2 linked regions of the Aromatoleum aromaticum EbN1 genome follow. The protein of the gene in region 1 interacts with the protein of each later gene in a pairwise test. Links are inferred from orthologs where the notes say so. Each region holds a gene or a part of one and is shown in the gene's direction. Other genes may lie near its edges.

Region 1 (7,083 bases):
GGGTCGGCGATGCTGACGACCTCGATCGCGCCGGCATCGAAGTTGTGGCTGATTTTCATGCTTCCCTCACGGATCGCGGTAATGAGCGTCAGTCGGCACGGCGGCGGAATACGAGCGTTTCCGCATCCGAAACGTCCGGCGCGAAGCCGTAGCCTTCGGCGTCGAAGCCCTTGAGCCCTTCGACGTCCTCGACGCGGTTGCGGATCGCGTAGCGGCTCATCAGGCCGCGCGCGCGCTTGGCGTAGAAAGTGATGATCCTGTAGCGCCCGCCTTTCCAGTCCTCGAACACCGGCGTGATCACCTGCGCGGTGAGCTTCGCCCGCGCGGCGGCCTTGAAGTACTCCTGCGACGCGAGGTTCACCAGCACCGCGCTGCCGCCGGCGTCGCGCTCGGCGGCGAGCAGCCGGTTCAGCGCTTCGGCGAGCGTGTCGCCCCAGTACGCGTAGAGGTTCGCCCCGCGCGGATTCCCGAGCCGGGTGCCCATTTCCAGGCGGTACGGCTGCATCAGGTCGAGCGGGCGCAACATGCCGTACAGCCCGGACAGGATGCGCAGGTGCTGCTGCGCCCAGGCGAAGTCGTCTTCCGACAGGCTCGGCGCGTCGAGCCCGCCGTAGACGTCGCCGTTGAATGCGAGCAGCGCCTGTTTCGCGTTGTCGGGGGTGAACGGCCGATGCCAGCGCTCGTAGCGTGCGACGTTCAGCGCGGCGAGCGGGTCCGACAGGTGCATCAGCTCCGCGACCTCCGCAGGGGTCTTCTGCCGCAGGATGCCGATCAGTTCCTCGGCTTCGCGCAGATAATCCGGCTGGGTGGCCGCAGCGGTGACCGGCGGGGTTTCAAAATCCAGCGCCTTGGCCGGAGAGATCACGAAAATCATGGATTGTGCTTGTTGTCGTTGCCGGGCCGACGCATGGTAGCAAAACGCCATGCCTCACGGCGCGCGGGGACTGAGACGCAGCGTTTGACACGGGCAGCCCGATTGCGCGACATTCCCCGGTCCCACCCGGCCGGAAGCCCCGATGCACGCCCCGTCACTGCTCGAACGATCCCTCAGGAGCGTCTGGCACCCCTGCACGCAGATGAAGCAGCACGAAGCGCTGCCGCTGGTGCCGATCGTGCGCGGCGAAGGCCCGTGGCTCATCGATGCCGAAGGGCGGCGGCTGCTCGACGGCATCAGCTCGTGGTGGGTGAACCTCTTTGGCCACTGCAACCCGCGCATCAACGCCGCGCTGCGCGCGCAGCTCGACACGCTCGAACATGTCATGCTCGCGGGCTTCACGCACGAGCCGGTGGTCGAGCTCTCCGAACGGCTCGCGGCGCTGACCGGCCATCGCCTCGGACATGCGTTCTACGCTTCGGACGGCGCATCCGCGACCGAGATCGCGCTGAAGATGAGCGCACATTACTGGCGCAACCTCGGCCTTGCGGAAAAATCCCGCTTCGTCAGCCTCGCCGGCAGCTATCACGGCGAAACCGTCGGCGCGCTGGCGGTCACCGACGTCGCGATCTTCCGCGACGCCTACGCGCCGCTGGTGCGCGCCGGCACGACGGTGCCGACGCCCGACGCCCGCCTTGCCCTGCCCGGTGAATCGGCCGCCGACGTTGCGCGCCGCGCCGCCGCCGCGCTCGAAGCGCATCTCGCCGAGCACCACGCCCAGACCGCCGCGCTGATCGTCGAGCCGCTCGTGCAGGGCGCCTCCGGCATGGTCATGTACGACCCGGAATACCTGCGCCTCGCCCGCGCGTTGTGCGACCGCTACCGGGTGCATCTCATCGCCGACGAGATCGCGGTCGGGTGCGGGCGCACCGGCACTTTTTTCGCGTGCGAGCAGGCCGGCATCTGGCCCGATTTCCTGTGCCTGTCGAAAGGCATTTCGGGCGGTTACCTGCCGCTGTCGCTGGTGCTCGCGACCAATACCGTCTATGCGGCGTTCTACGCCGACTCCGCAACCCGCGCGTTCCTGCATTCGCACTCGTACACCGGCAACCCGCTCGCGTGCCGCGCCGCGCTGGCGACGCTGGACATCTTCGAACAGGACGGCGTGCTGGCTGCGAACCGCGTGCTCGCCCGGCAGCTCGGGGACGCCGTCCGGGCGCGTTTCGGCGCGCATCCCGCGGTGCGGCAGCTGCGCCAGCGCGGCATGATCCTCGCGTTCGACGTCGCGACCGAGCGACCCGACTTCGCGCGCAACTTCTTCCGCGCGGGGCTCGATCATGGCGTGCTGCTGCGCCCGATCGGCAACACCGTCTATTTCATGCCGCCGTACATCCTCGACGCGGCTCACGTCGCGCATCTCGTCGACGGCGCTGCCGCGGCGCTCGCCGAAGCCCTCGAACCGGCGCCGGGCTGACCGCGATGCTGCTCGACCGCCTCAAGGCCGATCTCGCCGAACTCGACACCCGCGCGCTCAGGCGCACGCGCCGCAGCCTCGCGACCCCGTGCGCGCCGCACGCCCGCGTCGACGGACGCGACATGCTGGCGTTCTGCAGCAACGACTATCTGGGACTTGCCGCCAACCCGGCCCTCACGCGCGCGCTGCAGACCGGCGCGGTGCACTGGGGCGCGGGCTGCGGCGCGTCGCACCTCGTCAGCGGCCACTACGCCGTCCACGACGAGCTCGAAGCGCGGCTTGCGGCGTTCGTCGACTGCGAACGCGCACTGTATTTCTCGACCGGCTACATGGCGAACACGGGGACGATTCCGGCGCTCGTCGGACGCGGCGACGCGATCTTCGCCGACCGCCTGAACCACGCGTCGCTCGTGGACGGCGCGCTGCTGTCGCGCGCCGAACTGCACCGCTACGCGCACGGCGACCCGGCGGCGCTGGAGCGTGCGCTGGCAGCGAGTTCGGCCAGGCGCAAGCTGATCGTCACGGACGCAGTCTTCAGCATGGATGGCGACGTCGCGCCGCTCGCGACCTTGCTGGAGTTGGCCGAGCGCTTCGACGCGTGGCTGATGGTCGACGACGCGCACGGTTTCGGCGTGCTCGGTCCGGGCGGGCGCGGCGCGGTTGCCGAAGCCGGTCTCGCCTCGTGGCGGCTGATCTACGTCGGCACGCTCGGCAAGGCTGCCGGGGTGTCCGGCGCGTTCGTCGCCGGCCATGCCGACGTCGTCGAGTGGCTGATGCAAAAAGCCCGCACCTACATCTTCACGACCGGCGCGCCGCCCGCGCTCGCCGAAACGCTGCTGGCGAGCCTCGAACTGATCGAGCGGGGCGACGAGCGCCGGGAACACCTCGTCGGACTCGTTGCGCTGCTGCGGCGCGAACTCACCCTCGCCCGCTGGCAGCTGCTGCCGTCGCGCACGCCGATCCAGCCGGTGCTGATCGGCGACAACGCCGAAGCGCTCGCCGTCGCCCGCGCGCTGTGGGACGAAGGTCTGTGGGTGCCGGCGATCCGTCCGCCGACCGTACCGCACGGCACTGCGCGCCTGCGCATCTCGCTGACCGCTGCGCATTGCGCCGACGACGTCCGCCGCCTCGCACAGGCGCTAAACCGTCTCGAAGCGCAGCGATGAACCGACCGGATCTCGTCCTGCTGCATGGCTGGGGACTCGGGCCGCAAGTGTGGAGCGCGCTGACGCCGTATCTGCCGGCCGGGCTCCGCGTCCGCACGCCGGCGCTGCCCGGTCACGGCGGCACCCCCGCGCGCGGCCCGACTCTCGAAGCCTGGAGCGACGCGCTGCTGCCCGAACTGCCGGACGACGCAGTCGTATGCGGCTGGTCGCTCGGCGGCCTCGTCGCGCTCGACCTCGCGCGGCGTCACCCGCACAAAGTCGCGCGGCTGGTGCTGATCGGCACGTCGCCGTGCTTCGTCACCCGCCCCGAAAACGCCGCCGCACCGTGGCCGTACGGGCTCGCCGCCTCGACCGTCACCGGCTTCATTGACGATTTTGCGCACGATCCGGCTGCGACGCTGCGACGCTTCGTCGCCCTGCAGGCACTCGGCGACGCGCGCCGGCGTACCGTGTCGAACGCGTTGAATGCGGCGCTCGCGAATCTCGAACAGTGTCGTCCCGCGGCCTTGGGCGCAGGCCTCGAACTGCTCGCGGACACCGACTGGCGTGCCGCGCTCGACGACGTTCGCCAGCCCGTGCAGCTGATTCACGGTGCCGGCGACGCGCTGATGCCGCTCGCCGCCGCCGAATGGCTCGCGACGCGACTGCCCGACGCCCGCCTCGCACGATTCGACGACTGCGGCCACGCGCCTTTCCTGTCGCATCCGGAAGACTGTGCCGTGCTCATCGAGGACGTCGTCCGTGGTTAACCGCACGGTGCCGAAACACGTCGTGCGGCGCGCGTTCGATCGCGCCGCGGCGACTTATGACAGCTCAGCCGCGGTGCAGCGCGAGATCTGCGACCGGCTCGCAGCATTCGTCGCACTGCGGCTGGCGTCGGCACCGCCGCTGGAGCGCATCATCGATGCCGGATGCGGCACCGGCTACGGCCTCGATCTCCTCGCGCGCCTCTGCCCGCAAGCGAGGCTGATCGCGCTCGACTTCGCACCGGCGATGCTCGCCCGGCTCGCTACTGCCGGGCCGGGCCACGCGCAGCCGGTGCCGCTTTGCGCCGACCTCGAAGCGCTGCCGCTCGCCGGCGGTTCGATCGACGCCGTCTGGTCGAGCCTCGCGCTGCAATGGTGCGAGCCGGCGCTCGCGCTTGGCGAGTTTGCGCGCGTCCTGCGCCCCGGCGGCGAAGCGTGGATCGCGACGCTCGGGCCGCGCACGCTGTGGGAACTGCGCGACGCTTTCACCGCCGTCGACGACGCCGAACACGCGATCCGCTTTCACCCGCACGAACGCTGGATCGCGGAAGCTGTCGCGGCCGGCTTCGAGCCGGTCGCCGCCGACAATTTTCCCGTCTTCGCCGTCGCCCCCGACCTGCGCCAGCTGCTGCGCGACATCAAGTCGATCGGCGCGCACAGCCTCGGCGCGCAGCGGCGGCGCGAGCCGCTCGGCCGCGCCGCCTGGAAAGTGCTCGAAACCCGCTACGAGACGCATCGCCGCGACGACGGCCTGCTACCTGCGACCTACGACCTGATCCTGCTTGCGCTGAAAAAACCCGCGCAAGCGGCGAGTGGCGGCGCGGGCAGCGCGGCGGCCCCTGAAGGAACGACAGATGACTGAACCCCGCGCCTGGTTCCTCGCCGGAACCGACACCGAGATCGGCAAGACTTTCGTCGCCTGCGCGCTGCTGCATGCGGCGCGGCGGGACGGTCGCAGCGCGCTCGGCATGAAGCCGGTCGCCGCCGGCGCCGAATGGATCGCCGGCGAATGGCTCAACGAGGACGCCGCGCAGCTGCGCGCGGCCTCCAGCTTCGACCCTGGCCTCGACCGGCTGAACCCCTACTGCCTGAAGACGCCCGTCGCGCCGCACATCGCCGCCGCCGAGGAAGGCGTCGAAATCGATCCTGCGCGCATCCGCGCAGCGTTCGAGAGCCTGCGGGCGCAGGCGGATGTCGTCATCGTCGAAGGCGTCGGCGGGTTCCGCGTGCCGCTCGGCGACCGTTACGACACGGCGGACCTGGCACGCGAGCTCGGGCTGCCGGTGATCCTCGTCGTCGGCATGCGGCTGGGCTGCATCAGCCACGCGCTGCTGACCGTCGAGGCGATCGCGGCGCGCGGCCTGACGCTCGCCGGCTGGATCGCGAACCGCATCGATCCGGCGATGCTGCGCGCGGACGAGAATCTCGAAGCGCTGCGGCGGCGCATCGACGCTCCGCTGCTCGGCGTGGTCCCCCACGTCGCCGGCGCCGACCCGGCGCAAGTCGCCGCGTCGCTGCGACTGCCGGGTTGACCGCCCCGGCGTCGCGCTATGCCACGCGGCGCTGGCGCACCTGCTCGAACAGGCACACCGCCGCGGCCGCCGCGACGTTCAGCGACTCGACCGCGCCCGGCATCGGAATGACGACCGTGTCGGTCGCAAGCGCCGCGACGGCCATGGACAGCCCCCGGCCTTCCGCGCCGAACAGCCACGCGACCGTGCCGCGCAAGTCCATTTCGTACAGCCCGCGCGCGCCGGCGCCGAGTCCCGTCGCGAGAATCTGTCCCGGGTAGCCCTGCAGCAGCACCGCGACGTCCGCATGCTCGTAGAGCCGCAGGCAGAAGTGCCCGCCCATGCCGGCCCGCAGCACGCGCGGCGACCACGCTTGCGCGCAGCCCGGCGTCAGCAGCACGTCGCGCATGCCGGCGGCCGCCGCAGTACGCAGGATCGTGCCGAGGTTGCCGGCATCCTGCACGCCGTCGAGCACCAGCAGCGATTCGGCGAATGCGCGGGTCGGCGGCGGCACCGGCAGGTCGATGACGGCGAGCAGGCCCGACGGCGTGTCGACCGGGCTGACGTGTGCGAACAGCGCATCAGTAAGGTGGATCGCCGGCACGCCCGTGCAGCGTTCGAGCAGGTCCGCAATCTCGGCGCGGCCGAGCCCCTGGTCGCTCGCGACGAGCTCGCGCAGCGGCCAGCCGGCGTCGAGCGCCGCCCGCACGAGATGCGCGCCGTCGAGCAGCGTGCGGCCTTCGCTGCGCCGGTCGCGCGCCGAATGCGCGAGCGCGTGAAGGCGCTTGACGGCCGGGTTGTCGCGGGAAGTGATCGTTTTCACGGCGAACGGCCCGCCTGACTCTTACAGGGCGAGCCCCAGCGTCGCGATCGCGATCGTGACGAAGCCGAGCGCGAGATTGAACGCCACGCGCTGGCGGATGCGGTTCAGCGCGACCGCGCCGCCCGCCCAGTTCTCGCCCGCCACCGCCGACTGCAGCGCGCGCCATGGCCCTGCCCAGATCCACACGAACACTGCGATCATCACGAAGCCGGTGACGAGCATCAGGTGCCACGCGACCGGCGCCCGCGCGAAACCGGTGTCGACCAGCCTCACGACGCCGCTCGCGGCAATCAGCGCGACGCTCGCCCACACCAGCGGGAAAAAGCGCGCGAACACCGCGGCCCACAGCGGCAGCCGCTGCGCCGGAGGCAGCGCGGTCGCCGCGGGGCGCAGGCACAGGTACGCGAACGCCATGCCGCCGACCCACACGACGACGCCGACGAGGTGCAGGAACAGCATAAGGTGAGAAAAAGTCATGTCAGCGTCCCC
Region 2 (6,774 bases), 310 kb from region 1 along the record:
CGCTTCAAGCATCGTGTCGATCACCGCCGGTACAACGGGGCGGCGCTGCTCGGATTGCGCGGCGTAGTCGTCAAGAGTCACGGCTCGGCCGATGCGTTCGCGTTCGAGCAGGCAATCCACCGCGCCGCCGAAGCGGCATCGAACCGCTTGATCGAGCGCATTACCGAACGGATGACGGCTATGGGGGTAGCAGCATGATCTACGCACGGATCGCCGGAACTGGCAGCTTTCTGCCGGGCGAGCCGATAACCAACGATGACCTGGTGGCGCGCGGTATCGATACGTCGGACCAATGGATCATCGAACGGACCGGAATCCGCAGCCGACATCTGGCGTCGGCGGAAATGTCGTCGAGCGATCTGGCCAAGACGGCGAGCGAGCGCGCCCTCGACGCGGCAGGAGTGCGGCCCGACGACATCGACCTGATCATCGTCGCGACCTCCACGCCCGACTGCATCTTTCCCAGCACCGCCGCACTGCTCCAGTCGAAGCTCGGCATTCGCAATGGCGCTGCCGCGTTCGACGTGCAGGCGGTTTGCAGCGGTTTTGTCTATGGGCTGACGATCGCCGAGAAGTTCATCCGCTCCGGTAGCCACAAGCGCGCGCTGGTCGTCGGCGCCGAAGTGTTCTCGCGCATTCTCGACTGGTCGGATCGCGGCACCTGCGTCCTGTTCGGTGACGGCGCCGGCGCGGTCGTGCTCGAAGCGGCCGAGGCGCCGGGAATCCTCGCGAGCGCGCTGCATGCCGACGGAAGCCATCATCCGATTCTCTGCGTTCCGGGTGCGGTGGCGGCCGGCCAGGTCGTCGGCGACCCGTTCCTGCGCATGGACGGCCAGGCCGTGTTCAAGTTCGCGGTCCGGGTGCTGGGCGACGTCGCGCTGGAAGTGCTCGATCAGGCAGGTGTCACGGTGGACTCCGTGGACTGGCTGATTCCCCATCAGGCGAATATCCGCATCCTGCAGGCGACTGCGCGCCGTCTCGGCGTTTCGATGGACAAAGTGATCACGACCGTCGATCACCACGGCAACACTTCCGCGGCATCGATTCCGCTGGCGCTCGACCTCGCCGTCCGCGATGGCCGTATCCGGCCGGGGCACCGCTTCATCATCGAAGGGGTAGGCGGGGGCTTCACGTGGGGCGCGGCGCTGCTCCAATTCTGATACAGGACGGATACGATGGTTTTTGCGCTGGTTTTTCCGGGACAGGGGTCGCAATCGGTCGGCATGATGTCGGCCTACGGTGAGCGGGCCGAGATTCGCGACACCTTTGCCGAAGCATCGGATGCTCTCGGCGAGGATTTGTGGCAGATGGTGAGCGAGGGGCCGGCAGAGCGGCTCGCGCTGACGGTGAATACCCAGCCGCTGATGCTCACCGCCGGGGTCGCCGCGTACCGCGCGTGGCTGGCCGCCGGCGGGCCGAAGCCCTCGCTCGTCGCCGGCCACAGCCTCGGCGAATATTCCGCGCTGGTCGCCGCCGGAGCGCTGAGCTTCAAGGACGCTGTGCCGCTGGTGCGCTTTCGCGCGCAGGCGATGCAGGAGGCGGTTCCGGCAGGCGAAGGGGCAATGGCAGCGCTGCTCGGCCTCGACGTCGATGCGGTCCGCGAAGCATGCGCCGAGGCCTCCCGCGGCGAGGTCGTCGAAGCGGCGAACCTGAACGCGCCGGGGCAGATCGTCATCGCCGGAGCGAAAGGTGCAGTCGAACGCGCGATCGAGGCAGCGAAGGGGCGCGGCGCGAAGCGCGCGATGCTGTTGCCGGTCAGCGCTCCGTTCCACTGCGCGCTGATGAGGCCGGCAGCCGAGCGGTTGGCCGAGCGCCTCGCGACGGTCGCGATCGCGTCGCCCGAGATCGCGGTGCTGAACAACGTCGATGTCGCAGTGTGCAACGATCCGGCAGCAATCCGCGACGCGCTGGTCAGGCAGGCGTTCTCGCCGGTGCGCTGGATCGAGATCGTGCAGGAAATTTCCCGTCGTGGCGTCGGCCACGTCTTCGAATGCGGCCCCGGCAAAGTGCTCGCGGGGATGACCAAGCGGATCGCAGGCGATCTCCAGGGCGGCTCGATTCACGACGCCGCCAGTCTCGAACTCTCGATCGCGGCGGTCAAATGAGCGCAACAAATTCAACCCTGAACGGGGCAGTGGCGCTGGTCACGGGCGCTTCACGCGGTATCGGCCGCGCAGTCGCGCTCGAACTCGGTCGTCTCGGCGCCACGGTCGTCGGGACCGCGACTTCGGAAGCGGGCGCGGCGGAAATCGGCAAAAGTCTGCGCGAAGCCGGCACCGAAGGCTGCGGTCTGGCGCTCGATGTGACCGACGGCGCTGCCTGCGAGGCAGCGGTCAGAGAGGTCGAAAAGCGTTTTGGCGCGATCGGCATTCTCGTGAACAATGCGGGCATCACGCGCGACAATCTCGCGCTGCGCATGAAGGACGATGAATGGGAGGTGGTGATCGACACCAATCTCAAGTCCGTTTTCCGTATGTCACGCCTGGTCATGCGCGGGATGATGAAGGCGCGCGGCGGGCGCATCATCAACATCACTTCGGTGGTCGGCAGCGCCGGCAATCCGGGACAGGCAAACTATGCGGCAGCAAAGGCCGGAGTGGCCGGCATGAGCCGCGCACTCGCGCGCGAACTGGGCAGTCGCAACATCACAGTCAATTGTGTTGCCCCCGGATTCATCGACACCGACATGACCCGGGCACTGCCAGAAGCCGCGCGCGACGCGCTGTTGGGCAACATTGCGCTCGGTCGTCTGGGCCGACCGGAGGAGATCGCCGCGGCGGTCGCCTTCCTCGCTTCACCCGCCGCTGCTTACGTTACCGGGACGACCCTGCACGTGAATGGTGGTATGTACATGTCGTGAGCGCCGGCCGCGATAGCGGTTGCCATCCTTTTTGGTAGAATACGCCGGCTTTTTTATTCATATCTGGATCATTCAGGGAAGGAGTTTGTTCATGGAGAACATCGAACAGCGCGTCAAGAAGATTGTCGCCGAGCAGCTTGGCGTGAACGAATCGGAGATCAAGACCGAGTCGTCTTTCGTCGACGATCTGGGCGCGGATTCGCTGGACACCGTGGAACTGGTCATGGCGCTGGAAGAAGAATTCGAGTGCGAAATCCCGGACGAAGAGGCCGAGAAGATCACCACGGTTCAGCAGGCGATTGACTACGTCACCGCTCATCTGAAGAAATAAATCTGATTACCGGAGCGAACATTGACCCGTCGCAGAGTCGTCATTACCGGTCTCGGAATCATCTCGCCGGTCGGTAATACCGTTCCGGAGGCCTGGGACAACATTGTCAACGGCCGCTCCGGCATCGGCGAAATCACGCGTTTCGATGCTTCCAGCTTCCCGGTCAGGATCGCCGGCGAAGTGAGGGGTTTCGACATTGGCGCCTACCTGTCTCCGAAGGAGGCGCGTCGTATGGATGTTTTCATCCACTACGGCCTGGCCGCAGGCATCCAGGCGTTCAGGGATGCCGGGCTGGACGTTACCGCCTCCAATGCGGAACGCATAGGGGTCAACCTCGGGTCGGGAATCGGCGGCTTGCCGATGATCGAAGCGACCCACGACGATTTCCTCAAGGGCGGGGCACGCAAGATTTCCCCTTTCTTCATTCCCGGCACGATCATCAACATGATCGCCGGCAACCTGTCGATCATGCTCGGACTGAAGGGTCCGTGCCTGGCGATGGTTACCGCATGCACCACGGCGACGCACTGCATCGGCGAGGCAGCGCGGCTCATCCAGTACGGGGATGTCGATGTGATGGTGGCCGGCGGCGCGGAATCCACCGTCACTCCGCTCGCCGTTGGCGGCTTCGCCTCCGCGAAGGCGTTGTCGACGCGCAACGATGATCCGCTTACTGCCAGCCGTCCATGGGACAAGGGGCGCGACGGTTTCGTGCTCGGCGAAGGGGCCGGCGTGCTGGTCCTCGAAGAGTACGAGCACGCGAAGGCGCGGGGCGCCCGGATCTACGCCGAAATATCCGGCTACGGCATGAGCGCCGATGCCTATCACATGACTGCACCGGCCGAGGACGGTGACGGCGCCGCGCGCTGCATGGCGAACGCGATGCGCGATGCGCGCATGACGGTCGAGGAGATCGACTACGTCAACGCCCACGGCACTTCGACGCCCCTTGGAGACTTGGCCGAAACGACCGCGGTAAAGCGCTGTTTCGGCGATCGGGCAAGATCGATCGTGGTGAACTCCACCAAGTCGATGACCGGCCATCTGCTCGGCGCCGCGGGAGGTGTCGAAGCGGTGTTCACCGCGCTGGCCCTGCACAACCAGATCGCTCCGCCGACGATCAACATTTTCGAGCAGGACGAGCGGTGCGACCTTGATTACGTCGCGAACAAGGCGCGTCCGATGGAGATCCGGGCAGCGCTTTCGAATTCGTTCGGCTTCGGTGGCACGAACGGCACGCTGGCGTTTCGTCGCATCTGAACGGACGGGATAGCGCTGCGCATGCGCTATCCGCTCGAACTGCCGCTCAGGCCATCCCGGCAGGCACTGGTCATGATCGCCGCGATCCATACGATCGCGGCGATCGCGTTTCTGCGTTCATCGCTTTCGGCGCTGGCTCTCTATCCTGTTCTTTTCGTGCTTGCCGTATCGCTCTTCGCCGGCCTGCGCGTCGAGTGGCGCAAAACGGGCCGAGTGCTGACCCTCGAGAACGATGGAACGCTTCGCGACGGCTGCGAAGTGGCGACGCTGGCGCCGGAGACAGGCTGCACCGATTTCGGATGGGCAGTGTGGCTGCAGTGGCGACGCGACGAGGCGGAGGGGGTCGGTTCGCGCTGTCGCGGGTCGATCATGCTGCTACCTGATAACCTGCCTCGTGGACACTGGCGTGGGCTGCGTATCTGGTTGCGGCAGAAGATTCGCGCCGCCCCGGAAGGGGCGCAGGTGCGCGAAAACCCGAGCGGTCGATCGTAGGATCAGGTTTTCTGGGGCTGCAGGATCGTCGGGAGAGCCTCGTCGAGCATTTCCGGATAGTCGCGCGAGAAGTGCAGGCCGCGGCTTTCCTTGCGCTCGAGCGCGCAGCGCACGATGAGATCGGAAGTGACGACCAGATTGCGCAGTTCGATGAGATCGTTGGTCACGCGGAAGTTCGAGTAGAACTCATTGATCTCGCTCGTCAGCAGGCGGATCCGGTGCTGAGCGCGCTGCAGGCGCTTCGTTGTCCTGACGATGCCGACGTAGTCCCACATCGCTCGCCGCAGTTCTGCCCAGTTGTGGGCAATCACGACCTCTTCATCGACGTCGGTGACCCGGCTCTCGTCCCACTCGGGCAGTGCCGCGATCGGGTCGCGGGGACGCGCCTGGATGTCTTTCGCGGCAGCTTCCCCGAATACCAGGCATTCGAGCAGCGAGTTGCTCGCGAGCCGGTTCGCGCCGTGCAGGCCGGTGCACGCTGATTCGCCCACGCAATAGAGGCCGGCGACGTCGGTACGAGCGGCGAGGTCCGTGACGACGCCGCCGCAGGTGTAATGGGCCGCCGGGACGACGGGAATGCCTTCGTGCGTCATGTCGATGCCGAGTTCGAGGCAGCGCGCGTGGATATTCGGGAAATGTTCCCGCAGCCAGTCGGCCGGCTTGTGGCTGATATCGAGATAGACGCAGTCGAGGCCGCGTTTCTTCATCTCGAAGTCGATTGCGCGGGCCACGACGTCGCGCGGGGCAAGCTCCGCCCGAGGGTCGTGCTCCGGCATGAAGCGTGTGCCATCAGGGAGCCTCAGGATCCCCCCTTCGCCGCGGACAGCCTCCGAAATCAGGAACGACTTGGCTTGGGGATGGTAGAGGCAGGTCGGATGAAACTGGATGAACTCGAGGTTCGCGACGCGACAGCCGGCGCGCCAGGCCATCGCGATCCCGTCGCCGGTGGCGACGTCCGGATTCGTCGTGTAGAGGTAGGCCTTGCCGGCGCCTCCGGTCGCGAGTACCGTGCTGCGCGCCGCGATCGTGATCACGCGTCCGTCGGCGATGTCGAGCACGTACGCCCCGAGACAGCCTTCGCCACTGCGTCCGACCTTGTCGCCGAGGATCAGGTCGATCGCGATATGGTTTTCGAGGATGTGGATGTTCGGATGGGCGCAGACGCGTTCGGTGAGCGTGGCCTGGACGGCGGCTCCGGTGGCATCGGCAGCATGGATGATGCGGCGATGGGAGTGCCCGCCTTCGCGCGTCAGGTGGTATCCGATCGCGGACTGGTCTTCCCGGGTGAAGGGAACGCCCCAGCGTATGAGCCATTCGATCGCAGCTTTGCCGTGTTCCACGACAAAGCGGGTCGCAGCCGGGTCGCAAAGGCCTGCGCCCGCCGTGAAGGTGTCCTGTATATGAGCTTCGATGCTGTCGGTGGCGTCGAGTACCGCCGCAATGCCGCCCTGGGCCCAGGAACTCGCGCTATCCGCGATGGAACGTTTGGTCACCAGCGCAACGCGCAGGTGGTCCGCAAGGCGCAGCGCCAGCGATTGGCCGGCAGCGCCACTGCCGAGAATGAGTACGTCGTATTGTATTGACAAGGTCGTGAGCATCCAGGATCGGTCGCGCGCCGAAATATAGCACGTCGCAGGCAGAGGCCGGAATCCGCGCTTACATCGGATCCGCCCGAATCACAAGACCCCTTCACCGTCTGAACTATTCCTGGAAGGCTGTGTCTCTTGCAATAGCTTCGGCTTTGCCGGACTCATGGGCGGTCGTTATACTGGCGCGGATTTTGCCCAACCTAGAGAAACGACCCGCTCATGAGCGATCGCGAAATTGATCA

What was found. Proteins that work in one complex are often made in the same cells at the same time.
Region 2: the proteins of EBN1_RS17060 (region 1) and acpP interact in binary tests that used the Escherichia coli proteins (3 or more experiments, as listed by UniProt). The link is inferred for Aromatoleum aromaticum EbN1 from one-to-one orthologs.

Annotation. Positions count from the first base shown.
Region 1 is NC_006513.1:3,564,792-3,571,874, reverse strand. Bases 2,388-5,386 are described here. They hold EBN1_RS17060 (alpha/beta fold hydrolase), read left to right. Parts: upstream 2,388-3,510; coding sequence 3,511-4,263; downstream 4,264-5,386. Other genes in these bases: bioD (dethiobiotin synthase), read left to right, coding at 5,115-5,386; EBN1_RS17055 (methyltransferase domain-containing protein), read left to right, coding at 4,256-5,122; bioF (8-amino-7-oxononanoate synthase), read left to right, coding at 2,388-3,514. In the rest of the region: EBN1_RS17080 (M14 family metallopeptidase), read right to left, coding at 1-59; peroxide stress protein YaaA, read right to left, coding at 89-874; EBN1_RS17070 (adenosylmethionine--8-amino-7-oxononanoate transaminase), read left to right, coding at 1,017-2,348; more of bioF, read left to right, coding at 2,354-2,387; more of bioD, read left to right, coding at 5,387-5,792; EBN1_RS17045 (TrmH family RNA methyltransferase), read right to left, coding at 5,809-6,594; EBN1_RS17040 (CopD family protein), read right to left, coding at 6,616-7,071; rnhB (ribonuclease HII), read right to left, coding at 7,068-7,083. UniProt on the Escherichia coli protein: The physiological role of BioH is to remove the methyl group introduced by BioC when the pimeloyl moiety is complete. It allows to synthesize pimeloyl-ACP via the fatty acid synthetic pathway through the hydrolysis of the ester bonds of pimeloyl-ACP esters.
Region 2 is NC_006513.1:3,252,620-3,259,393, forward strand. The notes cover bases 1,882-4,571. They hold acpP (acyl carrier protein), read left to right. Parts: upstream 1,882-2,951; coding sequence 2,952-3,191; downstream 3,192-4,571. Other genes in these bases: fabD (ACP S-malonyltransferase), read left to right, coding at 1,882-2,105; fabG (3-oxoacyl-ACP reductase FabG), read left to right, coding at 2,102-2,860; fabF (beta-ketoacyl-ACP synthase II), read left to right, coding at 3,213-4,451; EBN1_RS15465 (protein YgfX), read left to right, coding at 4,473-4,571. Also shown: phosphate acyltransferase PlsX, read left to right, coding at 1-198; EBN1_RS15440 (beta-ketoacyl-ACP synthase III), read left to right, coding at 195-1,160; more of fabD, read left to right, coding at 1,176-1,881; more of EBN1_RS15465, read left to right, coding at 4,572-4,943; nadB (L-aspartate oxidase), read right to left, coding at 4,946-6,541; RNA polymerase sigma factor RpoE, read left to right, coding at 6,752-6,774. UniProt on the Escherichia coli protein: Carrier of the growing fatty acid chain in fatty acid biosynthesis.